DNA from 3 places in the Veillonella sp. CHU110 genome. Region 3 is predicted to be linked to each of the others. Evidence: a T-box and tRNA genes for the amino acid it is inferred to sense, from the RefSeq annotation. Region 3 holds a T-box; the other regions hold tRNA genes.

Region 1 (2,267 bases), on a different contig from region 3:
TATGCTAAATGATATGAAAACATTTGGTGAAGCTAGTGTAAATGTAGCTGTTGATGGACCAGGATCTGAACGGCAAGATGGAAGGTAAGTATTGTTACTTTCAAAATGTGTAGATAGACAATTCATATGTGGGGATAGGAATGGAAAATAAAAAGCTACTAGTAGATACCTTGGAGTTAATACATAAATTGGATGCATCAGTGGAACGATACAAAGGCCGAGATGAACACGGCGAATTACTGACTGATGATAGATGTATGGATGAGATGGTAGAAGATGGAATTGCTTGCAAATTGCAATTCGTTGGAAAATATCTAACCAGAACGTCAGAAGAGTTTAAAATGAAACATCAAGACGTACCTTGGAATCTGATTGCTGCCATTCCCTATCTTGTTTCCTATGAATACAAATTTGGTAAAAGACCAGTTTGGAATCTCTATTATGAGACACTGCCGGAAATTAAAGAACTGGTTATAGCCATATTGAAAGAGGAATATGGAGATCTATGTTAAAGGATGTGGACATCTCAAAAAAATCAGATTTTTTGAGATATCCACAGGTCTCAACGCAAAAAATTATGAAAATTTGAGATGTCCACACCCTATCATGTGTTTGTAAGAAATAATAGTAAAGGTTGTAGCGAAATATATGTATTATATATCGCTACAACTTTTTTGAACGGTGGATCGTAGAGAGATATATCTTCTGCTTGTAATGGAAAAATGGTCACAGGCTGTTTTTAGCTCAAAAAATAATTTAAAAAGTTGTTGACAAATAATAAAAGATTTTGGTATTATAAGTGAGCAGTCGCAACAAAGAAGAAACAAGGATTGCATACATGCGGAAATAGCTCAGCGGTAGAGCACCGCCTTGCCAAGGCGGGGGTCGCGAGTTCGAATCTCGTTTTCCGCTCCAGTTTGTTCATTCCTCGATAGCTCAGCAGGTAGAGCAATCGGCTGTTAACCGATCGGTCGTAGGTTCGAGTCCTACTCGAGGAGCCAACTTACTTTCGGTTAGTACACTATCATGACCCACTAGCTCAGTTGGCAGAGCACCTGACTTTTAATCAGGGTGTCCCGCGTTCGAGTCGCGGGTGGGTCACCACTTACACAACATGGCCCGTTGGTCAAGCGGTTAAGACACCGCCCTTTCACGGCGGTATCGGGGGTTCGATTCCCCCACGGGTCACCATATGGACGATTAGCTCAGCTGGGAGAGCGCCTGCCTTACAAGCAGGATGTCGGCAGTTCGATCCTGTCATCGTCCACCACACTAGGAACTATCTTCGGATAGTTCCTTTTTTTGTGTTCTCCAAATACAATGTGTTATAATAAAACAATATACATAGATTTATGAATCGGAGGAATCGCTATGGATGGATTAATAGAACTTTCATTACGATATACGCCCTATATAGTAATCTTAGGGATGATAGTATTATTTTTACTATGTTGTTACTTTTTGTTCCGAGATGGTAAAAGTAAACAGAAGCCTCGTAAACGAAATGATCGTGAGCATGATGAATACTATGATCAAATCAGACGTAACTTTCAGAATCCGTACACACAACGTGAGGAAGGAGAGTTAGAAGAGGAAGCGGTGCCAGGAGAGGCCGATGCAGTATGGGCGGAGTCAGATCCTAGTGATCACACGTTGCCGCTAGCAACAGCAGATGTGACAGATTGGAACGAATCGCAAGGGGTTGTATCCAAAGAGTTGGTGCGTGCCGTTAGCGAGCAACCATTAGAAGAGGCAGATGATGCGACACGAATTATGCCAAAAATTACAGAGGACCTTGTGCAAGAAGAGCCAGAGATAGAGCCAGCGAACGAAGAGGTGGCACCCTATACGTCCATCGTGGATACAGCGGTAGCTCAATACACAGCGGCATTTGGTATTTTGAACCCTAACTCTGAAGAGGATGCCAGATACATTACGGAATACGTATTTGCACAGGCAGCCATAGATTCTGAAGAAGTATTAATGGGCATGTTAGAATATATTTCCGTACAAGAGGCGTTGTTACAAGTGCAAAAAGCATACGTAACAACACCTACCGAATGGATGCGAGATGTGTTAACTGATGCTTTCTGTGATGTGTTGAAACAGCCACAATCTAGTACCCTATACTTGGTAGCGTTAGATGCATTGAAAAGCTTGGTAAGCTTGCAAAAAGGACATCTACAAGCCTTGGCAATCGCCTTGATCGTGCAATATTCCAAGAACTCTAACAATTATTCCTTGGACAATTTCCGACATTATGTAAC
Region 2 (2,267 bases), on a different contig from region 3:
TCGACTATGGAACGAATAGTATGGAATGACATAGATTTTGTAAAGGTAGGAAATGCTACGGACAACATAGGGAAAACGGGCTTGACCGTGTTGCGCTTCCCCTATGGTGCAACAGGAGGGATTCACATTAGCGGTGGCGGCCCTGCTGCCCGTGAAAGTGGCGTGCTAGATCCTACGACGGCGCCTACTCCTGTGAATGCTTTGGCGCTAGGTGGTGGATCTGCCTTTGGGTTAGGGGCTAGCGATGGGGTGATGCAATCCTTGGAGGAACGTAATATAGGATGCCCTACGGCCTATGGTGTAGTGCCTATCGTCTGTCAAAGTGATATTTATGATTTATCCTACGGAAATCCGAAAGCTCGACCGACTCCACAAATGGCCTATGATGCTTGTGAAGCAACGTTTAAAGGAACTGCTCCTATATCTGGAAATGTGGGCGCTGGTACAGGTGCTACTGTGGGTAAAATTTGTGGTATGGAACGGGCCATGAAAGGCGGTATTGGCTATGGGGCTGCTCGATTAGGAGATTTTGTAGTAGGTGCCGTAGTGGTGGTGAATGCCTTTGGTGATGTGTATGACCGCAAGGGGCAACCATTAGGTGGCGTTATGGATGCATCGCGGACACATATAGTAGATACGAGTCAGATTATGTATAACCAATATGTGAATCAGGAAAAGACGCATGCTATGATTGGTGGTAATACAACGATTGGTGCTATCGTAACCAATGCGCCGTTCAGTAAGGCAGAACTCACTAAAATAGCTATGATGGCTACCAATGGATATGCCCGTTCTATTCGTCCTGTTGGTACGCTGTCTGATGGTGATACAATCTATGCCTTTTCTTCACATCTAAAAGATTGTCGTATAAATGATGATATTCTTGAGGGTGGTACAAGTACTGAAAGAAGTTCTATGGCAGCGGATGTCAACTTAGTAGGTACTTTAGCAGCAGATCTAATGTGCGAAGCTATTGAGGATGCGATGCAGTCTAGTTATGTTACCGATGATGAGTTTTTGGAGAATCTTTTAAAATTTCACGAAGTGAAAATGGAAAAGCAATAAAAAAGACTTGCATTTTATGTGAAAGTGCTATATAATAACTCTTGTATTATTCCTCGATAGCTCAGCAGGTAGAGCAATCGGCTGTTAACCGATCGGTCGTAGGTTCGAGTCCTACTCGAGGAGCCATACAAGGCCCGTTGGTCAAGCGGTTAAGACACCGCCCTTTCACGGCGGTATCGGGGGTTCGATTCCCCCACGGGTCACCATATGGACGATTAGCTCAGCTGGGAGAGCGCCTGCCTTACAAGCAGGATGTCGGCAGTTCGATCCTGTCATCGTCCACCACAGTTAAGAACCATCCGATGGATGGTTCTTTTTTTATGTCGTCATTTATTTCGCTATGCAGCCTGTGGCATTTGTAATTTATTATGATAAAGGTAAGACCGCAACATACTCCTTCTCAAACTGATCCTACGGTAGGTTTGTTCAGGAGCATGTTGCGGTCTTTTGTGTTTGTCTAATTTGGATAATAAGGAATGCCACGAGGCTGCTACTCGTAACTGCACTCCTCAGGGGAGGTTGGATAAGGGGCCTTTGTGTTTGTCTGATTTAGATGATAGGGGGTGTCACAAGGGTGCTACTTGCAACTGTGTTCCTCAGGAAGAGGCATTGAATAGCTTTCTCATAATTTATAAAAGAGATATGATAATTATGTAAGATAGTTGTTATCATTTAAAATATAAAGTTAGAATTACACGTAATGAATAAAAATACTGTTATATATCAGTATATATTGAAAACATACTTATAAAATTATAAGTTTACACGAGGTTGTTATAAGGTTGGCTATCTTTATAATACTTTATATTATACTATTTACTGGAGTGTAACTGGAAAAATATGGGGGGAGTGTTTTAATCTATTATCTTCTGTTCATTATCTATGAATTAAAAGCATAATTATTTCAAAATTGGTATGGTTTATGAAGAAAATGTGAAGAAATATATTGCACAATCAAAAGTATAATGATAATATTTATTATATAAAAGATATAATATGTGTATCTTGGTAAGGTTTTTGTGTAGGAGTTATAGAATGAATAGCAAAACAAAAAAGCAATTGTTATCATTTGCAGCAGCAACAGGTGTATTGTTCCAATTAGGTGGCACTGCGCATGCTGTACAAGTTTTTGATCTAGGTGAATTTGTGGTGAAGGCACCAGTTAATGTAGCTACGGTTGAAACACCAGAGGTAGCGGTAAC
Region 3 (2,267 bases):
TCCCATTTCAAAGTCATTAGGGTCATGAGCTGGTGTAATTTTTACGCAACCAGTACCAAAAGATTGATCTACATATTCATCGGCAATGATCGGGATGTGACGATTGACAAACGGAAGTAATAATTCTTTGCCCACTAAGTGCGCATAGCGTTCATCATTAGGATTCACCGCTACAGCTACGTCACCAAACATCGTTTCAGGGCGAGTTGTGGCTACCGTTAAGAACACATCTTCTTCACCGATTACAGGATATTTAATATGCCATAAATGACCATTTTCATCTTCGTGTTCTACTTCAATGTCAGACAATGCAGTCAAACAATTAGGGCACCAGTTAGTAATGCGTTCTCCACGATAGATTAAACCTTTTTCGTATAACTCTACGAATACTTTTAATACTGCTTCATGGTAGCCTTCATCCAAGGTAAACCGCTCTCTCGTCCAGTCACAAGAAGCACCTAAACTACGGATTTGTTTTACGATGGTGCTACCGTATTCTTGCTTCCATTCCCATACACGTTTCAAAAACTCTTCACGACCCAAATCATGACGAGATTTCCCTTCCGTTTTCATGATATTTTCTTCTACTTTTACTTGCGTTGCAATCCCTGCATGGTCTGTGCCAGGCATCCACAATACATTGTAGCCTTGCATGCGTTTCGTACGAATCAAAATATCTTGCAATGTGTTATCAAGGGCATGACCCATGTGCAATTGACCAGTTACATTTGGTGGTGGCAACACAATGCTGAAAGGCTCTTTATTCGCATCTACTTCTTCGTGAAAGTACCCTTTCTCTTCCCAATATGTATACCATTGTTGTTCAATCTCCTTTGGATTGTATGTAGTTAAATTCTTATATTCTTTCATGCGTCCTCCTATATACAAAAAAGACCCCTCGTCCATTAGGACGAAAGGGTCTATACTTCCGCGGTACCACCTAGATTATTGCCGTAGCAATCACTCATTATCGTTAACGCTGATCAGCGGGCACACTTACTCTAGTTCACCATGCCAACTCCGAGGCTACCCTCTTCCTACTACATACATTGTTCCACCAATCCAATGCTCTCTGTGATGCGTTCAAAAGATTTTTCCTCTTCCTAGTTATTATCCATATAGTATTAGTATACGTGAAAGTATGCAGATTCGCAACCCTCATTACTTTGCAAAGGATACATTCATTTCATCCAAAGACTTCGTTAAACTAGGCACATACACTTTCAAAAATAGATCTACCTCTGGTAATTGCATATTCACTAATCGTTCGTGAATCGTATCGTAGGCTGCATTAAACTCGTCATTACCTGCGGCTTTTTCTGTTACGCATTTCATGAATGCTGATAAAGTGTCCGCTGCTTTTACTAGTACTTCGTATTCCTCTGGAACAGATACTAAGGCTTCCTCATAGGCTGGTTGCACTGGTTCCGGCAACGTATGCCATAAAGTTTCATTCGCCAATTGCTCTACTTCTCCGTAGAGAGCCCGCAACTTAGGGTTAAAATATTTCACAGGCGTGGGCATATCTCCTGTAAAAACTTCACTTACATCATGGTACATGGCTAGCACTGCCAAGCGATTCACATCTAACGTACCATTAAAATATGTATTTCGCAGTATTCCTAATTGATGGGCAATCATAGCAGTTTCCAAACTATGACCTTGTAAATTTTCCACTTCTGTATTGCGCATCAAGCTCCAACGCTGAATATATTTCATACGCCCTAAGAGGGCAAAAAAATGGCTCTCTTTCATTGTCCCTTCCTCCTATAGTATCTTATATATGTATTATACTAAGATTTGTTCCACTTTAATACAGTTCTTCTCACATATATTGCAAAAAACAGAGACATGCTGACAACTATGCATCAACTGCCTCTGTTATATAAGAGGATAGCCCCTTACCTCTGGTATTGTTATTAATATTTCACCATATGAACCACTCGCTGTGGATATGGAATATCGATACCTTCCGCATCAAAGCGATCTTTCACATCGGACATAACCCCATAGTACACATCACGATAATCTTCAGCATTAATCAATGGATAAGCTACAATGTTGACAGAATTATCACCAAATTCTTTAATACCAATTTCAAGAGTATCCATATTGAGCACCTTTCCAGTTTGCTGAAAAATCTCTTTCAATACCTCGATGGCACGATGATGATCTGAACCGTATCCAATGCCAAATATGAACGTCACATAACGAGTACTCTCATAATTACTATTCATCAGATTATTAGAAGTAATGGCAGAGTTCGG

Evidence for each region. A T-box is a leader RNA that pairs with one kind of tRNA and senses whether it is charged. The one in region 3 lies ahead of EO122_RS00900 (valine--tRNA ligase), so its partner is inferred to be a tRNA-Val.
Region 1: it encodes a tRNA-Val, which carries the amino acid that the T-box ahead of EO122_RS00900 (valine--tRNA ligase) is inferred to sense. The anticodon was not compared.
Region 2: it encodes a tRNA-Val, which carries the amino acid that the T-box ahead of EO122_RS00900 (valine--tRNA ligase) is inferred to sense. The anticodon was not compared.

Annotation. Positions count from the first base shown of each region.
Region 1 covers NZ_RQVA01000010.1:32,419-34,685, forward strand. Annotated here, with positions in the region: gene EO122_RS05545 (nicotinate-nucleotide--dimethylbenzimidazole phosphoribosyltransferase) at 1-88, shown strand, start outside; gene EO122_RS05550 (hypothetical protein) at 171-512, shown strand; tRNA gene EO122_RS05555 (tRNA-Gly) at 841-915, shown strand; tRNA gene EO122_RS05560 (tRNA-Asn) at 926-1,001, shown strand; tRNA gene EO122_RS05565 (tRNA-Lys) at 1,029-1,104, shown strand; tRNA gene EO122_RS05570 (tRNA-Glu) at 1,117-1,191, shown strand; tRNA gene EO122_RS05575 (tRNA-Val) at 1,195-1,270, shown strand; gene EO122_RS05580 (LPO_1073/Vpar_1526 family protein) at 1,372-2,267, shown strand, end outside.
Region 2 covers NZ_RQVA01000010.1:4,248-6,514, forward strand. Annotated here, with positions in the region: gene EO122_RS05415 (P1 family peptidase) at 7-1,065, shown strand; tRNA gene EO122_RS05420 (tRNA-Asn) at 1,116-1,191, shown strand; tRNA gene EO122_RS05425 (tRNA-Glu) at 1,197-1,271, shown strand; tRNA gene EO122_RS05430 (tRNA-Val) at 1,275-1,350, shown strand; gene EO122_RS05435 (TonB-dependent siderophore receptor) at 2,101-2,267, shown strand, end outside.
Region 3 covers NZ_RQVA01000002.1:10,955-13,221, reverse strand. Annotated here, with positions in the region: gene EO122_RS00900 (valine--tRNA ligase) at 1-870, opposite strand, end outside; T-box leader at 904-1,114, opposite strand; gene yfbR (5'-deoxynucleotidase) at 1,162-1,755, opposite strand; gene EO122_RS00890 (mechanosensitive ion channel family protein) at 1,920-2,267, opposite strand, start outside.